4 regions of the Vibrio sp. DNB22_10_4 genome follow, and region 4 is predicted to be linked to each of the others. Evidence: predicted binding sites of a transcription regulator. Region 4 holds the regulator's gene; each other region holds the start of a gene.
What was found. The regulator CRP, encoded in region 4, controls carbon source genes, mostly activating them, when cyclic AMP is high. The targets are predictions, from matches to a motif close to TGTGANNNNNNTCACA.

Region 1: a site for CRP is predicted at 3,136-3,151, ahead of ACVA6Q_RS09710 (NupC/NupG family nucleoside CNT transporter). Genes of this name have one in related genera too.
Region 2: a site for CRP is predicted at 2,253-2,268, ahead of mlc (sugar metabolism global transcriptional regulator Mlc). Genes of this name have one in related genera too.
Region 3: a site for CRP is predicted at 2,027-2,042, ahead of malT (HTH-type transcriptional regulator MalT). Genes of this name have one in related genera too.

What each region holds. Positions count from the first base shown of each region.
Region 1 covers NZ_JBNNXW010000002.1:358,255-363,028, forward strand. Annotated here, with positions in the region: gene deoA (thymidine phosphorylase) at 1-240, opposite strand, end outside; gene deoC (deoxyribose-phosphate aldolase) at 492-1,268, opposite strand; gene ACVA6Q_RS09710 (NupC/NupG family nucleoside CNT transporter) at 1,725-2,990, opposite strand; gene ACVA6Q_RS09715 (TatD family hydrolase) at 3,196-3,969, opposite strand; gene ACVA6Q_RS09720 (DUF5363 family protein) at 3,959-4,084, opposite strand; gene ACVA6Q_RS09725 (BMP family lipoprotein) at 4,409-4,774, shown strand, end outside.
Region 2 covers NZ_JBNNXW010000004.1:122,124-126,897, forward strand. Annotated here, with positions in the region: gene ACVA6Q_RS13290 (chemotaxis protein CheV) at 1-841, opposite strand, end outside; gene mlc (sugar metabolism global transcriptional regulator Mlc) at 960-2,177, opposite strand; gene ACVA6Q_RS13300 (patatin-like phospholipase family protein) at 2,438-3,625, opposite strand; gene cydH (cytochrome bd-I oxidase subunit CydH) at 3,634-3,726, opposite strand; gene ACVA6Q_RS13310 (outer membrane protein) at 3,882-4,499, shown strand; gene hisIE (bifunctional phosphoribosyl-AMP cyclohydrolase/phosphoribosyl-ATP diphosphatase HisIE) at 4,586-4,774, opposite strand, start outside.
Region 3 covers NZ_JBNNXW010000001.1:330,360-335,133, reverse strand. Annotated here, with positions in the region: gene ACVA6Q_RS01335 (glycogen/starch/alpha-glucan phosphorylase) at 1-1,667, opposite strand, end outside; gene malT (HTH-type transcriptional regulator MalT) at 2,210-4,774, shown strand, end outside.
Region 4 covers NZ_JBNNXW010000020.1:10,199-14,972, reverse strand. Annotated here, with positions in the region: gene astD (succinylglutamate-semialdehyde dehydrogenase) at 1-1,395, shown strand, start outside; gene ACVA6Q_RS22990 (2-oxoadipate dioxygenase/decarboxylase family protein) at 1,406-2,197, shown strand; gene crp (cAMP-activated global transcriptional regulator CRP) at 2,409-3,041, opposite strand; gene ACVA6Q_RS22980 (phosphoribulokinase) at 3,285-4,154, opposite strand; gene ACVA6Q_RS22975 (YheU family protein) at 4,282-4,494, opposite strand; gene ACVA6Q_RS22970 (hydrolase) at 4,568-4,774, opposite strand, start outside.

The DNA.
Region 1 (4,774 bases), on a different contig from region 4:
CGGCCCGCCAAAATTCATATGGCTCCAGTCGATAACCATGCCAGAGTCACGCATGGCACAAGTCAGTGCAATACGCTCTGGCATGGTCATTTCATTGAAGAAGATGGTCATCGCAAATGCTGCAATTTGACCTTCTGATACCGTGTCTTTCGCAACGCCTTGAATGAAGAAGTTGATCTCTTCCGCGCTCAGTTCATGACCGTCGCGTTTTTTACGAATAATTTCTTGTGGTAAATACATTAGTGCCTCCACAGCGAAGTGCTGAAGTACAGAATAAGTGTAGGGTAGAAGTTGCGGGATTTGGGAGTGGTGGATTTTACCCCTCCTAGCCTCCCCTTATTAAGGGGAGGAACCACTGGCTCGCTTTCGCATCGCCTTATAAAAAAGTGCAACGTTACGTCAGTAACGAGCAGTGGTTCTCCCCCTTAATAAGGGGGGAGCTAGAGGGGGTGAAAGCGCAGAACCAACGACCTACACTCCCGCAAAGTAACTTAGTAAGCGCTAGGATCCGCCGTCTCGTCAGTTACTTCTAATGTATTCAGTAGGTTGGTCAGTAGGCTTGATGCACCAAAGCGGTAGTGCATGTTGTCTGCCCAGTCTGCGCCTAAGATGTCGTCTGCCATTGCTAGGTACGCTGCTGCATCTTCTGCAGTACGTACGCCGCCAGCAGGTTTGAAACCAACTGTCTTTGCTACGCCCATATCGCGGATAACTTCTAGCATCATGCGAGCGTATTCTGGCGTTGCGTTAACTGGCACTTTACCTGTTGAGGTTTTGATGAAGTCAGCGCCTGCTTTGATACAGATTTCTGATGCTTTCTTGATCAGAGCTTCTTCTTTTAGCTCGCCGGTTTCGATGATCACTTTCAGAAGAATGTCGCCACACGCTTCTTTACACTGTTTCACTAGCTCAAAACCCACTTCTTCGTTGCCAGCGATAAGTGCGCGGTATGGGAATACTACGTCTACTTCGTCTGCGCCGTAAGCAACTGCTGCTTTGGTTTCTGCTACAGCAATTTCGATGTCATCGTTGCCGTGTGGGAAGTTCGTTACCGTCGCGATACGTACTTCTGGCGTACCTTGTTCGCGAAGGGTTTTCTTAGCAATAGGAATAAAGCGAGGGTAAATACAGATCGCTGCTGTGTTACCCACAGCGGTTTTCGCGTCGTGACATAGTGCGATCACTTTTTCGTTTGTGTCGTCGTCATTTAGCGTGGTTAGATCCATAAGTTTAAGTGCACGTAGAGCTGCTGATTTTAAATCGCTCATTTCTATCTCCGGTCAATATATTCAATTAATTATCTGACAAACACGTCAGCAATAAATGAACGGACTTGGTTCCTTGAAGACTCGGTAGGGCAAACTCACTGCCTTACCAATTGCTATCCCTGTCACCGCACAGTACCTGCTCGTTAAGATCACCTGATTCCTATCTGGGTGAGAACTGGCTCTGGCTGTATAACCCATGAGTCTGCAATAAAGAAAAAACATCACGAGTTACTGAGTAGCCTATACAGTATAGGAGCGATATCTAAAACGGTAGTACTGATTAAAACGCAAACGGTTTGTATCTCAAAAAAGTTCCGTTGTCCATCATTCATCCCTTATCCCAAAAGGACTATTGAGGTTTTCTGGTCCCCAAAAACCAAAAAAGCCCCGCAGCAATATCTTGCTACGGGGCGATTTATAATGGCGTCTATATACTGTTTAACCTAACGCGAGCAATTACATGCCAGCTAGAGTTAGACAGAAGCCTGCAATCGTTGCAGCCATCAGGTTAGATAGCGTACCAGCGATTACTGCTTTTACACCCATGCGAGCGATATCACCGCGACGCTTAGGCGCAAGGCTACCCAGACCACCTAGTAGGATTGCGATAGAAGATAGGTTCGCAAAACCACATAGAGCGAATGAGATGATTGCCTTAGTTTTCTCAGATAGAACAACTGGCGCTGCTTCGCTTAGGTAAGGGGCAAACTGAGAGTATGCTACGAATTCGTTCGCAACGGTCTTCATACCGATGAACTCACCCGCGATAGTCGCTTCAGACCATGGCACACCTAGTAGGAATGCTAGTGGCGAGAACAACCAACCTAGAATCATTTCTAGACGTAGTTCAGGCATACCAACCCAGCCACCGATGCCACCAAGCATACCGTTAACTAGTGCGATAAGGCCGATGAATGCGATTAGCATTGCACCTACGTTAAGTGCTAGTTGAAGACCTGCTGATGCACCGCCCGCTGCTGCGTCGATAACGTTAGCTGGCTTGTCTTCGCCTTCTGCACTCATGTCATGTAGCTGATCAACTGGCTCTTCAGTTTCTGGCTTGATGATTTTAGCAAACAGAAGACCACCTGGTGCTGCCATGAATGATGCTGCAACTAGGTACTCGATTGGCACACCCATTGATGCGTAACCTGCTAGTACACCACCAGCGATAGAAGCTAGACCACCACACATTACTGCGAATAGTTCAGATTGCGTCATCTTAGGTACGAAAGGACGTACCACTAGAGGTGCTTCTGTTTGACCTACGAAAATGTTAGCTGCTGCTGACATAGATTCCGCACGAGAAGTACCTAGTGCTTTTTGCAGGCCGCCACCAAGGATCTTGATAACCCACTGCATTACACCTAGGTAGTAAAGTACAGAAATAAGCGCAGAGAAGAAGATTAGTGTAGGTAGTACACGGAAAGCGAAGATGAAACCGCCGCCGCCGAATACTTCAAACATTTTACCTGATACTAGGCCACCAAATAGGAATGACGTACCGTCATTACCGTAGTTGATAACGTTAGATACAGCGTCAGAGAAGCTGCGTAGTACTTCTTGTCCCCATGGAACGTAAAGAACGAATGCACCTAGTGCAAATTGGATAGCGAATGCGCCAGCCACGGTTCTGATATTAATAGCTTTGCGGTTGTCAGAAAGCAGTACTGCGATTGCAATAAGTGCGACCATACCAACCAGGCTCATAAACAGGCTCATAGTTTATGACTTCCTTATAATTAATAATTTGGCGTGTAACAAAATTTGAAGCTCAAAAGCGGGGGCGATTATACAAACCCACAGAAAAGAAAGTAGTACCCCCCTCACACTTTCGTCCTGAACACATGGGGGATACACTAAAATTTGCGACCTGGATCACAAAAAGCAAGTGCAAACGATTTCGAATTCACAAATTAACGCATTTTTAGTCACAAAATCTAAACGTCAATTTGCCATTATTTGATAACTGTGAGGCAACCGTTTGCCCAGATTCATTTCGCAGCTCAATTAAAGACGTTAGCACCATGTTTACCATTTTGGGTTCGTTAGGAAGCCCTTGATAACCACTTAATGGCATATCAGGGGCATCCGTTTCTATTAACAAACTTTCCAACGGAATCGCGGCGATAGTAGCGCGTGTTTTCTTCGCTCTTGGATACGTGATCACACCGCCAACACCGATTTTTAACCCCAATTTGATGAAATCCATTGCCTGTTGAACGCTACCGCTAAATCCATGAACCACACCACTATATTTAGGAGGATTGCGTTTTAATAACGCCACCAGATCCTGATGCGCTTTTCGACAATGGAGTAAAATCGGCAATTGGCTCTGGTTAGCAATATCAATCTGAGCGTTGAGATACTGTTTTTGCAGCGTTTCATTTTCCCGGCCATGGTAGAAATCCAGACCGCATTCACCAATAGCGACACACTTTTCAGGCACTGAAGAGACAACCCTTGAGGCCAAATTATCCAGACTGTGTTCACTCAACCCATCAAGAAACTGTGGATGAAAGCCGAGTGCGTAATAGATGTCTTCATTCTGCTCACTAAGTATTTGAACGGTTGCCCAGTTACTTTCATTAATAGCAGGGACAATGATTTTCTCGACCCCTTGCTGTTTCGCATCGCTTAGCACTTGCTGCAAATCTTTTTGCTGTGCAAGTAAATCTAAATGACAGTGACTATCTATCATCGTCTTGCGGCTCTTTCTTGTATGGCACACAACTGCGCTTATTTTCTGGTGTTAAGCCAAGTGACTCACACCATTGATCATATCTAGCAAGCCATCTCTTGAACAACTTCAACATGATGCTCCGCTCCTTCATCTAAAAACATTGTAATCGATTGCAATAACAAGATGTTGCGCCCCGATATACAAAGAATAGCTGTAATAGTTAGTGTTTTGTCACTAAGTTGTGACTTACACCTCAATGCTGCCATGCAAGGCGTTTTTTTTGCACACGCAAACGATAAAATGTCGCACATTGTTTGTAAAGTGAACGGTTTGCTATCAGCATGACTGTTCAGATATTTACAAACGACTACTTTCTAGGCACGAGTAATTTGGACATCGCCTAGCCTATCGAAACGTCAATGATGCCCCATCATTCGACACTATAAGGGAATTGATCGTGAAAAAAACTATTCTAAAAATGTCTGCACTTGCAGTGGCAGTAACTTCTTTTGGTGCATTCGCAGCAAAACCAGCAGTGGTTTACGATACAGCCGGTAAATTCGACAAATCGTTTAACGAAGCTGTATTCCAAAACGGTGTTAAAGTTTTCAATGCAGACAAAGGCATCAAAGTACGTGAATTTGAACCACAGAATGAAGCACAGCGCGAGCAAGGCCTACGCCGTCTAGCAAGCCGTGGTTTCACTCCAATCGTGGCGGTCGGCTTTAACATGGCATCTGCTGTTGAAAAAGTCGCGACTGAATTCCCAGACATTCAATTCACTATCATCGATATGGTAGTCGACAAGCCAAACGTTCAATCT
Region 2 (4,774 bases), on a different contig from region 4:
CATCGTTGAAGCTACCACTAAGAGAAGTATTTAAAGTGATAAACAGATCTTTCATACGCGGATCGCTTCTCACTTCATGTGTGAGTTTGTAGCCATCCATTTCTGGCATTTCGGCGTCGGTGATCATCATCAGAAGTTCGCTACACACATCAATACCTTCATCACTCCACTGCTTGAGCAAGTTCAGTGCCATTAAACCATCAAAACACTCGATGATTTCCACACCAAGCTGAGCAAGCGTCGCTTTGACCTGATGACGAGCCGTTGATGAGTCATCAACAATCAATATTTTCTTACCAGCCAAGTGAGGCAATAGAGCGCGATCTAAGGTTTCTTCGGAAATGGCAATGTCGTAGTCGATGATCTCAGCCAAAACTTTTTCAACATCAATGATTTCAACCAGACTCACGCCATCCGCTTCTTCAACTTTAGTGATAGCGGTGAGGTAATTAGAACGTCCGACAGTGCGTGGCGGCGGTTGGATCTCAGTCCAAGCGGTATTAACGATATTCTTCACTTCACCGACTAGGAAGCCCTGAACGGTGCGATTGTATTCGGTGATAATAAGGTTTTGTACGGCTTCTTCCTGCAAGGTAGGAAAACCAATGGCACGACGCAGATCAATGACCGGCAGGGATTCACCACGAAGGGAGGCGACACCACGGATGCTGGGATGTGAACCAGGAAGCTGAGTTAAAGGAGGCAACTTAAGCACCTCTTTAACCTTAAAAACATTGATAGCAAAAGTCTGGCGACTGTTCAGCGTGAACATCAACAGCTCAAGTCTATTTTCACCCACCAATTGGGTACGCTGGTCAACAGAACTCAATACACTCGACATGAGGCTTCCTTGGCAAAAACTATAACAATTTCTTATCTCATGTTATCGGCAGGAAGCACAAGAAGTTTACTGTCTGAACAAGCAAAAATATGACCGTCAGCAAAGAGTGTGAAAAGCGTTATCCTTCAATAACTTTCATTAACAACAGGCCATCATATAGGGCTTGTTTGACCAAGGCTGCACCTGGCATCGTCGCTTGCTTATAAAAGCGTGACTCGACCAATTTAAGATCTTCGGTATAAACCGGCAAACTTTGACTGGCAATACAGCGCTCGATCGCAGGATAAAGTATGTCTTTGGCTTGGTTGATGACGCCACCAATCAGTACCTTCTCTGGGTTGAACAGGTTAATCACAATCGCAATCGCACTGCCAAGGTGCTCGCCAAGTTTTTCAATCACATTGATAGCAAGAGCATCACCTTTTACTGCCGCTTCGCAAATCGCTTCTACCGATATCTCTTCGCATTCGGATAGTATCGATGCTTCACCTTTTGCCAGTCGCTGAGTGACTTCGTCGCGGATTGCCTGAGAGCTCGCGACCGTCTCAAGGCACCCAGTATTGCCACAATGACAATCCTTGCCTTGGCGATTAATCTGGATATGACCTAGTTCGCCAATGTTACCGTGGCGCCCTTGCAATACTCGACCATCTAGGATGATACCCGCACCAAGACCATGGTGAATGGAAATCAGTACAGAGTTATCACAGTCCTGAGAATGCCCAAATAAGTTCTCAGCCAGAGCCCAAGCTCGGGTGTCGTTCGCCACAAAGACTGGCAATCCAGTTACTTTGAATATTTCTTCAGCAACATTAAGGTTCTTAACATTGTAATGAGGCATCTGCAGAACGATGCCCTTGTCAGAGTTCACTAACCCCGGAAGCGTAAGCGCGATGCTGGTGACACGATCGAGCTGCTCGCTGTAGCTTTCGAAAAAGTCTTCAATCTCATACAACAAACGAGCGAGCACGTCTTCTTGATCCATTTCATGAATTTCAATTTTGGTATCAATAAGAACATCGCCGCCAAGCTCGTGCAGCGCAATAGATAGGTAACCACGACCTAGACGCATAGAGAGGAATTGCCAACCTTGATTATTGGTCTGTAAACCAACCGCAGGGCGGCCTCGGCTGGTTGCTTCTTGAACCGCCGTCTCATGAATTAGATGTGCTTGAATGAGTTCTCGCGTAATTTTTGTGATACTAGCAGGTGCTAAATCACTTAATTTAGATAGGTCGATACGCGAAATAGGCCCAAATTGGTCTATCAGTTTATACACACGACCAGCATTGATCTGCTTGATATGATCAATGTGCCCGGGTTGAGCCATGTACATTTTGAACTCCAAAAAACAACAACCTGTTAATTTTTTTACTTTGCGAAGTAATTGTGAAGCAGTTTATAAGATTGCCGTGACAAATATCACGCATATAGATGGATCTTTGGGGCACGTATCAAGTTACGCTCATAGGGTCTGTCACAGTTTGCGGTATAACTGTTCGATTATTAACCACCTGTTTTTAATGACTTGTTACGTTATATGGCACTTATTTAGCACCAATTAATAACTTGCGAATTTGTCAATACTCTAAGAGGTTAGCTGGCTTGGTGGGGTTGCCAGAGATCGGTATTGCTACTAAATAGTGCTTTGTGTCGTTTTGCAAAATTATAGCTTTCAACAAAACGGAAACCGGCGTCTAAACCAACTTGATAGTCGTGTAAAATGTCGTCGACATCACTAAGTAGCGACGATGTCTTAAGTGGCTGATCAGGCGCTATTTGCCAAATGAAACAATCATCCGGTGGAGTCTTTAAAAATTCACTGGTCAGCGAATACGTCTGATAGTGCACCATTAACATGTCGGCAAGTCCAGAATCAAAACGTTCTCCAAATAAGTGACTAAGGCGATAGATATCTCCAGCGCCAAACAGCCACCGTCCACCATTGATCAGCTTAAGGTGCTCAGCGTGCTTTAATGTGTCAGCCTTTGCCTGACGACTTTCAAAAAAAGAGCCCCAGTCATTTGACCACTGATCGACTTTATCTTGCCATTGCAACTGCAAGTTGTTTAACGAATCTCTTAGCCAAGTGGGTGATTCTGTCGCGACGGGTTCATCCTCTACAAGCTTGGGTTCTTCGGTAACATACTGCTCGGTTCGAATAACGATAATACTCCGACACTCTTGTCGCCACGCTTGCTGAACAGGGATGGAAGCCGAGACTCCTCCATCAATAAACTCATTTCCTTGATGGGCAACGGTGCCTTCAAACAATGTAGGGATGGCGCTAGTGGCCATCAATACTTGATACCAATCCTCTTGCAGCATAGGCAGGTAATGATCTTTTAACGTATTCACGTCGGTGGTCGCCGCAAAAGCGCGCCGATGCCCCACTACTCGTCGCCCCATATCGATATCGAGTTTGTATGGATAATCACAAATCTTATCCAGCGCCCATTTAAGGTTGAGATATTGCTTGCGACGCATAAAGCGAAATAAATGAAAAAACTCAGGATCCGTAGTTAAATCTAGGATAAATGACTTACCAAGCTCAGCTTGACGGGAAAGGAATGCGCAAATGTTTAAGGCCCCTGCTGATGTGCCGTAAAACTCATCAAAGGGGTCGAAATTAGACAATAAAAAGGCGTCGAGCACACCTGATGTGAAGATGCCACGTTGACCTCCACCTTGTGCCACTAACGCCGTTTTCCCGTCTACATATTTACCAAATTGTTGATAGTCGATGACGGTGCGGGCATTGGTTACTAAGCCTGCGTTCGCCATATCGTTGTCTAAACTGACAAGATAGCGATAGCACCAAAAGCAATAATCGTACTAAACGCAATAGTTGTGATTGTGAGTGCTAACTTTAGATCGTACTCCATAACCTCTCCTTTTGTAACATTTCAGTTACCATTGTGACACACATTTACAATCTTAAAATAACCACCTAAAAATTATGGCGTTAGAGTCACACTATGATTAAAACTAGTAGAAGAAATGTGATTTGAAAAACAGATATTCTGTTTAGGAGTAAGAAATGCGTTCATACCCTACTACTGGAGCCACCAAAACACTGACTCGTGTGATCGCCATCACCACTGCGGTTTTTATTAGCGTTCACTGCAATGCAACCATCATAGTGACCCCATTTATTGGTTACTCTTTGGGTGGCGGAGCTGAGACCGCAGACGGTACCAACTATGATATTTCTCCTTCCGCAAATTTGGCATTGGCTATCGAATTCCCGTTTCGAAATGGAAGAATGGGTGCTTTTTATTCAAGACAAGATTCCTCTCTCGATAACCTAAACCTTGATACTACAATCCAATACCTTCAGTTTCAGAGCAGTGCCGAGTATCAAATCGGAGAAAGTACTCAGACTTATATCGGTGCAGGATTAGGCGCCTCTCATACGTCAGGCCAGTGGACGAAATCTCACACAGGCTTTGCCGCCAGCATTTTTGGTGGGGTTGAATATTACCTAACCAAGAATCTAGCAATCAACGGACAGCTCCGCTGGCAAGGTACTGTTGTAAGTAACGATTCCGTTTCCATCTGTAATCTTCCTACTGAAGATCAGAGCTGCTTCATTGCCTTTAATACAAATTGGATGAATCAGGTGCAAACGAATCTAGGTTTGAGTGTCAAATTTTGAAGAGCTACAATCATCGCTAGTAAGCCGTTGTAAAAAAGCCTGCTTGATAGACCATACCAAGCAGGCTTTTTTGCAGCGATGAATCGTTACTTATGACGCTCTTTGAGCTTGTTCACTACATCATTCATCGATAAGCCTTGGTCTTGCAACAGCACCATCAAGTGATAGATAAGATCGGCAGATTCACAAACTAGTTCATCCTTGTCACCCGACGTTGCCGCAAGCGCGACTTCAACACCTTCTTCGCCCACTTTTTGCGATATACGTTTGGTGCC
Region 3 (4,774 bases), on a different contig from region 4:
TCGTGTAGGCGCTTGATCATCACATCAAAGATAGCATTCGTATCTAGCTCGATACCCATGTTCGCTTTAACCCAGTCAGCTAGACGCTGTTTGTTCTGCTTCTTAACAGCCATGTAGTCTTTCTGGAACTTAGCGTCATCAGCGAATTTCGCGATACCTTCCAGCTGCTCAAGCTTAGCTGGCCACTCAGAACCAATCTTCTCAGTGATAAGAGCCGATAGACCTGGGTTACAGAATTTCAACCAACGACGTGGTGTCACACCGTTCGTTACATTATGTAGACGAGTTGGGTACATCTCGTGGAATTCAGGGAACAGATCTGTTTTCACTAGCTGAGAGTGAAGTGCTGCTACACCGTTCACTGCGTATGAACCGATAACACATAGGTTAGCCATACGAACCATGCGGTGGAAACCTTCTTGGATGATAGAAAGCTTCGCTTGTTTCTCACCATCACCAGGCCACATTGCACGTACTTCTTGTAGGAAGCGGTGGTTGATTTCAAAGATGATTTCCATGTGACGTGGAAGTAGACGCTGGATTAGCGACTCAGACCAAGTCTCTAGTGCTTCTGGAAGTAGAGTGTGGTTTGTGTATGCGAAAGTCTTAGAAGAAATCGCCCACGCCTCATCCCAGCTCAAACCTTTCTCATCTAGAAGGATGCGCATCAGTTCAGGGATAGCAATGGTTGGGTGCGTATCGTTAAGCTGAATGGTTTCTTGCTTAGGAAGATCCGCTAGCGTGTAACCTGCTGCTTCGTGACGACGTAGGATGTCACGTACAGACGCCGCTGAGTGGAAGTACTGCTGCATTAGACGCAGAGTCTTACCTTTCTCGTGGTTATCGTTCGGGTATAGAACCTTAGTGATGTTACCCGCATCGATTAGCGCGTGCTGTGCTTCGAAGTAATCACCATTGTTGAAGCTCTCTAGAGAGAATGGAGCAATTGCCTGACATTCCCAAAGACGCAGTGGGTAAACTGTATCTGACTCGTAACCAACAATTGGAAGATCCCAAGGCATTGCTTTTACAGACATACCAGGAACCCATTGACGTACTTCTTTGCCATCAACGTTTACAACTTCAACGTGACCAAAGAAACCAATCTCTTGTGCAAGCTCTGGACGAGCGACTTCCCACGGGTAGCCTTCAACAGCACGCCATGCATCAGGCGCTTCTTTTTGACGACCATCTTCGAATGACTGCTTGAATAGACCGTATTCGTAGTGAAGACCATAGCCTACAGTTGGGAATTCTTGAGCTGCACATGAATCCATGAAACATGCTGCTAGACGACCTAGACCACCGTTACCAAGTGATGGGTCACGCTCTTCTTCTAGAAGGTCAGTTAGGTTGTGACCTAGTTCAGCCATTGCATCTGTAACTTGCTCGTACAGACCCATGCTGATTAGGTTGTTACCTGTTAGACGACCGATTAGGAATTCTAGAGATAGGTAGTTAACACTTTTCGCGCCCTTGATGCGCTCGTCCGCTTCAGTTTCAAGCAGGTCAAAAGTCGTTAGCTCAGCAAGCGCACGACCCATTGCTAGATACCACTGACGTTCTGTCGCAGTTTCTACTGTCGTTGCATACGTTGCTGATAGGTGTTTTTTAACACTTTCTTGGAAAGAAGCTTTATCAAATTTTTTCTGTTGCGCAGGTTTCATTACGAAATCTCACTTTCAAGTTTTATCCATCTGTCACATATCGTGCATGGTGACGTATCCATAAACATCCTCCTAAGTCCGACTCCCTGGAGGATGAGTGAGGAGGGCGTAGAGGGCGTACTCCCCTCCACTTAGTGATCGATCTCCCATTCCGCTCTCTGATTCGGTTTTTTCAGGTGATTGCGATCACGCCAAGCTCAGTTTTTAATCTAGCCACGAACTAAGAAAGAAATACTATCCGGCGGATAACTAATTACAAAAATTGTTGTGAAGATCACAGTTACCCGCAAAAAAGAATCAAAATTTCCCAAAATTTTGTATACATGGCAGACCAATCTCCCCTACCACATCAAGGATATAGTGACAGAGATCACAAATCCGAGGCGTAGTCGAGGGATTGACCACACAATAATCAAAACCGAGCGCTTGATCAAAAACTGTATAACCTACTGTTTTATATCTTCGAGCTGGCTCAACAAAGCTGTGGTAAACACGCCCTCCACCCCAAGGGCATTGAAAATAATAATCGTAGGAAATAACTCATGTGGATTCCTTCAAAGTTGACTCGACCTGGCCGCTTACACAATGCCATTGTTCGTCCTCGAGTTTTAGACCTGCTTGCACAGGCGCCTTTCTATAAACTGGTATTATTTCGCTCGCCAGCCGGTTACGGCAAAACCACCATGGCCGCTCAATGGCTCTCGGACAAACCTCATGTAGGTTGGTACAGCATTGATGAAAGTGATAATGACCCATTTCGCTTCGTCAACTACCTGCTGCAAGCCATCAACAAAGCCACCAGCAACAGTTGCCCAAATGCGCAAAAGTTGGCAGAGCGCCGACAGTTTTCTTCTTTGCATTCCCTGTTTAGCGAGGTGTTCGCTGAACTAACCAGCTACCACCATGAGTGTTATATCGTTCTGGATGACTACCACCTCATCAGCGACGAAGACATCCATGAAGCAATGCGCTTTTTCCTAAAGCACATGCCAGACAACATTACTTTGGTCGTCACCAGCCGAGGTAACCCACCACTGGGTACAGCGAACCTGCGCGTTCGCGATCTCATGATTGAAATTGGTAACGAGTTGCTTGCCTTCGATACTGAAGAAACCACGCGTTTCTTTAGCCAGCGCCTTGCCAGTGAGATCGATAACGAAACCGCGAATACGCTTCGCACCTATGTGGAAGGCTGGCCATCGGCACTGCAGCTTTTCGCCCTTCAAGCACAACATCAAAAGCGCACACTGGCCCAATCGGTAGAGACTATCTCTCAGTTCAATCACGCACACCTTTGGGACTACCTTGTTGAAGAAGTGTTTGATCTACTTGATAAAGAAACCCGTCATTTCTTAATGCAGTGCTCGGTGCTTGATCACTTCAATGACAACTTAGTCACCGCACTGACCAAACGTGACGACGCACTCAGTATGATCGAGTCACTCAACCGCTTTGGTCTGTTCATCTATCCATTAGAGGGAGAGAACAACTGGTTTAGGTTCCATAACTTATTTGCTGAGTTCTTATCGCACGAACGTAAAGCACGAATTCCACAGCAAGAGAACGACTTGCACCTAGCCGCGGCTAACGCTTGGCTAGAACAGAAAGTCCCTCACCAAGCACTACGCCACGCGCGCCTTGCTAACAACGCAGATTTGGTGGCGAGTATCTTGCTGGAGTTTGGCTGGAAGATGTTTAACCACGGCGAATTAACCACCCTGGAAGATGCCATTGGTGTGTTAAGTGCTGATCAGCTTTACAGTCAGCCGAAGCTATGTGTATTGCAAGCTTGGTTGGCACAGAGCCAACACCGATACAATGAAGTGGGCGAGCTGATTGCCAAAGCTGGTGAAGAAATGGCCGCGCGCAAAGTCAATTTGAGCAAAAAAGAAGAAGGCGAATTCCACGCGCTTCGTGCTCAGGTGGCAATCAACCAAAACTCACCAGACCAAGCCATCGAGCTAGCTGAACTCGCACTGAGCGAGCTCGACCATTCGGAATATCGCAGTCGTATTGTCGCTACCTCAGTCGTTGGTGAGGTGAACCACGTGATTGGTAATCTCAGCCGCGCACTGTCGATGATGCAGCAGACTGAAAAGCTGGCGCGTCAATATCACGTGTATCATCAAGCCTTGTGGGCACAGCTACAACAAAGTGAAATCTTGATCGCTCAAGGTTATGTACAAGCCGCGTTCGAGATCCAAGAAAGCGCCTTTAAACTCATTGAAGAGCAGCAACTGCACCAAGTCCCACTGCACGAGTTTCTATTGCGCGTTCGTGCACAAGTGCTTTGGTGTTGGAATCGCCTTGATGAGGCCGAAGAGTGCGCTTACAAAGGCATCGACGTACTGGGTAACATCGACCCAAGTAAACATCTGCACAGCTACTCCATGATTGCTCGTATTGCTATCGGTCGTGGTGAGCTAGACAAAGCCTCGAAGGTGATTGAGCAAATTCAACACCTCATCAAACAATCTACCTATCACGTTGATTGGACGGCGAATGCTTCATTGTCACTACTGCTGTACTGGCAAGCAAGAAACGACATGGAATCAATTGAACAGTGGCTAGAAACCGCTACTCGTCCAGACGAAGCATGCAATCACTTCTCTCAGTTGCAGTGGCGTAATATTGCCCGTGCGCAGATCCAGTTGGGACAGTATGAGCAAGCGCAAAGCACGCTGAACTTCCTAGAGCAAGAAGCGAGCAAGCATCAGTTAGTGACCGATCGCAATCGTAACCTGATTGTCGAAGCGATCCTCAATGTGCACAGCAAGAATGAAGACCAGGCCAAACAACTTCTGAAAGAAGCGTTAGTACTGACTAACCAAACAGGCATGATTGGCAACTTCCTGATTGATGGCGCAACTATTGGGCACTTGCTGGCTAACCTAGTGTCGAAGTCCGATCTTGGTGATCTTGAGCGTCACCGCGCTCAACTGCTAATGAAAGACATCAACACCACTCAGCGTAGCCGCTCAGTGCACTTTAACGAAGAGTTTGTCGAGAAGCTGGTCAACCACCCTAATATCCCTGAGTTAGTACGTACTAGCCCTCTGACCCAGCGTGAGTGGCAGGTTCTTGGATTGATTTACTCTGGATTCAGC
Region 4 (4,774 bases):
CCATACGACAATAATATTATCTGGGAAGGTCAATCCGCGACGCCAGAGCAAGTAGATCAGGCAGTATCTTCCGCTCGCAAGGCGTTTGTTGAGTGGAAAAAAAGACCGTTTGCGGAACGTGAGGCTATTGTGCTGGCGTTTGCCGACAAGGTTAAAGAACGTAGTGAAGAGATTGCTATTGCGATTGCCAAAGAAACGGGCAAGCCGTTATGGGAAACCCGCACTGAAGCCGGCGCGATGGCCGGTAAAATTGCCATTTCGATACGTGCTTACCATCAACGCACTGGTGAGAACCAACGCAAAGCAGCTGGAAACCAAATCGTCCTCCGTCACAGGCCACTTGGTGTTATGGCAGTGTTTGGTCCTTATAACTTTCCGGGACACTTGCCAAATGGCCATATCGTGCCAGCGCTGTTGGCAGGGAACACAGTGGTCTTTAAACCCTCAGAGCAAACTCCACTAGTCGGCGAACTTGCAATGAAAATCTGGGAGGAAGTGGGACTGCCTGCCGGTGTTATTAACCTTGTTCAAGGTGGTAAAGAGACGGGTATCGCTCTTGCTGATTCGAAAGGCATTGATGGCGTGCTGTTTACTGGTAGCGCCAACACAGGGCATATCCTGCATCGTCAATTTGCTGGTCAGCCTGGCAAGATGCTGGCGCTCGAGATGGGCGGTAACAATCCGCTTGTCGTCAGTGAAGCGTTTGGTGATGTTGATGCGGCGGTGTACACCATTTTGCAATCGGCCTACATCAGTGCTGGACAGCGTTGTACCTGCGCACGACGCCTTTATGTGCCATTTGGTGAAAAAGGTGATCAACTAGTAGAAAGCCTAGTGTCTGCTATTAATAAGATCCGTATCGATGAGCCGTTTGCACAGCCTGCGCCATTTATGGGCCCGCAGATCTCAGAGCAGGCCGCTGACCATATTATTGCAGCGCAAGCTGAGTTGGTGAAGCTAGGCGGTAAGAGCCTAGTAGAAGCAAAACGCTTGAAAGCCGCCTTCGTGACGCCAGCACTGTTAGATGCCACTGATATCGATGAGCTTCCTGATGAAGAGTACTTTGGGCCGCTGCTACAACTGGTGCGCTACGAAACTCTTGAACAAGCGGTAGAGCTGGCCAACGATACCCGATTTGGTTTGTCGGCAGGGCTTATCTCAGAGCGTGATGAGGAGTGGCAATATTTCACAGACCACATCCGAGCAGGCATTGTAAACCGCAACCGTCAGCTTACAGGAGCCAGTGGTGATGCGCCGTTTGGCGGTCCGGGCGCGTCTGGCAACCTTCGTCCAAGTGCGTTTTATGCAGCAGATTACTGCGCTTACCCTATGGCATCAATGGAGGGCGATAACACCGTTCTTCCTGCGACTTTAAGCCCTGGCATCGAACTATAAGGAGCGTGCTATGACTGTTGACGCGTTATTTGGCCACTTGTGGCAAGACTATATCACTCGCTTGTGCCCATCGGCACATAAGGTGCACGACTTGCTTAGAGAAGATGAGTCGCTTATCAATGACCATATTGCGCTGCGAACCTTTAATGTCGCGCCACTGGGTATCGACACACTAGCTAAGCCGTTTCTAGATCTTGGTTACGAGGTCAGTGGCCATTACGACTTTGAAGCCAAAAAGCTGACTGCGATACACCTAGAACATAGCGATGCTTTGCTTCCTAAGGTGTTTATCAGCGAGTTGCGAGTAGAAGAGTGCTCTCAATCGCTTCAAGATATCGTGGCTAAGTTAGTGGCACAGGTGGACAGCCCTAAGCTTTCCTCTGCTGAGTTCTTATATGGTGGCCGTTTGTGGGACTTAAGCTATCAAGACTTCCAAATGTTGGCACAAGAAAGTGAGTATGCCTCATGGCTTGCTGCTCACGGTTATGGCGCCAATCACTTCACGGTGAGCGTGAATCAGCTTGACTGCTTTGCCGAAGTAGTTGAGGTCAATCAGCACCTTCGTGATGCTGGGTTTGCGATTAATGAATCGGGCGGGGAAGTGAAAGGCTCACCAGAGGTGCTGCTAGAGCAATCCTCGACCATGGCAGACAAAGTGTCCGTGGCATTTACTGATGGTGATCAGTTGATTCCAGGTGGCTTCTATGAGTTTGCTAAACGTTACCAGCTAGCCGATGGCAGTTTTTACCAAGGTTTTGTTGCTGCATCGGCAGATAAAATCTTTGAAAGTACGCATCAGTAACGATAAACCCTACAGCGCCGTCATTCCTGCGCAGGCAGGAATCTACTAGAGGCTTGGTGCGCGCTTAAAGAAGACCCCTGCCTGCGCAGGGGTGACGACTATTCGGGGTTAGGGTGATATCTCAAGGCCCGTCATTCCTGCGCAGGGGTGACGATAAATTTGAAACAAAAAAGCCACCCGAGGGTGGCTTTTTAAATCTTGTTACGTGCTCTTAGCGAGTACCGTAAACCACGATTGTCTTACCGTGGGCAGAAATTAGGTTCTGCTCTTCTAGCATCTTAAGAATACGACCTACTGTCTCGCGAGAACAACCAACGATTTGGCCAATCTCTTGACGAGTGATCTTGATTTGCATGCCGTCTGGGTGAGTCATTGCATCAGGTTGTTTCGCTAGGTTAAGTAGCGTCTGTGCAATACGACCCGTTACGTCTAGGAATGCTAGGTCACCTACTTTTTGGCTAGTCACTTGTAGACGACTTGCCATCTGAGCAGATAAGCGCATTAGAATGTCTGGGTTAACTTGGATAAGCTGACGGAACTTCTTGAATGAGATTTCCGCAACTTCACAAGGTGATTTTGCTCGTACCCATGCCGTACGTTCTTGGTCCTCTTCGAACAAGCCAAGTTCACCGATGAAGTCACCTTGGTTTAGGTAAGACAAGATCATCTCTTTGCCTTCTTCATCTTTAATCAGTACCGCTACAGAGCCTTTGACGATGTAGTAAAGCGTTTCTGCTTTCTCGCCCGCATGAATAAGCGTGCTCTTTGATGGGTACTTGTGAATGTGGCAGTGTGAAAGGAACCACTCTAACGTTGGGTCGGTTTGAGGTTTACCTAGAACCATATATCTTACTTCCTCTGCAGGGTATGCTTGCTGCTTTCCATATTTGTTAGCAAGCCCGTTGGTTAAGACCTACTAGCATAAAAGCACTTTGAAGATGGCGCAAGCGATCTTCTATTTCCTAGAAATAGTATCCTTTTTTGCGCCGCTTTTCTTGATTTTAATCGTGTCAAAAGCGTATTTATCTATACAAAACTGTGCACATGATCACGATACAAAAAAACAGGCTGATTTGGCTCACATTTCCTAACCTATTTTTCCCGTTTCTATAAGTTGCTGAAGTATTGGTCTGACGATTAGCTCCATCGCAAAACTCATCTTACCGCCCGGCACTACGATGGTGTTGTGACGTGACATGAACGAACCATCAATCATCGCTAGTAAGTACGGGAAGTCGACATTCTTGATACCACGCAAGCGAATCACCACAAAACTCTCATCCAAACTCGGAATGCCTTTCGCATTGAGCGGGTTTGAAGTGTCCACGGTTGGGACGCGCTGGAAGTTAATGTGTGTGCGTGAAAATTGCGGTGTAATGTAGCTTAAGTAGTCGTCCATCGAGCGAACAATTGAGTCAGTGACCGCTTCTCGAGAGTGACCACGATCGCGGGTGTCTCGTACGAATTTTTGGATCCACTCGAGGTTAACGATAGGCACCATGCCGATAAGCAGGTCAACGTGCTGCGCAGCATTGACATCGCCATCTACAACGCCGCCGTGTAGGCCTTCATAAAACAGCACATCGCTATTCTCAGGTAGGTCTTGCCATGGAGTGAAGGTGCCTGGCATTTGATTATAAGGCACGGCCTCATCGAAGGTGTGTAGGTAGCGGCGGAACTGGCCAGTACCATTTTGCCCATAGTTGCGAAAAAACTCTTCAAGCGCAGGGAAGTCGTTCGCTTGGGGGCCAAAGTAGCTGATGTGTTTACCTTGATCTTTGGCTTTGCGGATCTCGATGTCCATCTCTGGACGAGTAAAACGGTGAAAGCTATCACCTTCAATAAATGCAGGCTTGACGCTCATCATGTTGAACATCTTGCGAAATGCTTCTGACGTTGTGGTGGTTCCAGCTCCAGAGGAGCCCGTTACAGCAATGATCGGGTGTTTTGCTGACATGACACTTCCTGTGTATTTGTAATTGTCGTTATAAATTTGCTAACTCACATAAGGAGTTAGACCTTGTAGGCCAATTTCAGTTCAATAGCCTTTCAATATAGCAGCTACTTGCGCAGCTACCGAAAAATTACAGCGAGCGACGCGATTTAATGTCGACGGTTTCGTGCAGTTCAGAGAAAACGATGACGGCCTCACCGCTTTCGAGCTGGCTACGAACATGGCGAACTTTATCATCTAGCGATATTTCCGACTCACCATAGTCGGTGCCTTCGCGCAGCACGAACTCTTTAATAAGGTTATCTAGCGTGTCTGCGTCAATCTGTTGCCATGGGATGATCATAAATACCTCTCAATTCTATGACTGCAGGATTATAGCACTGCTGATTCACAAAGGGATCTATCGCTGTTTTTGGCTAGTCAATAAAGTGTCGGTAGTAGCTTGGTAAGCTCTCTTCTAACCAAAAGCGCGGGCGTCGCAAACTGCCCGTCATAAAGCCGACATGACCACCTCGGTCAAGCAGTTGGTAATTGATATGGCTTGGAAGACTAAAAGTTGGAATGACCTCGTGTGTCATAAAGGGGTCATCCTTGGCATGAATAAACCGAGTCGGTACGGTGAT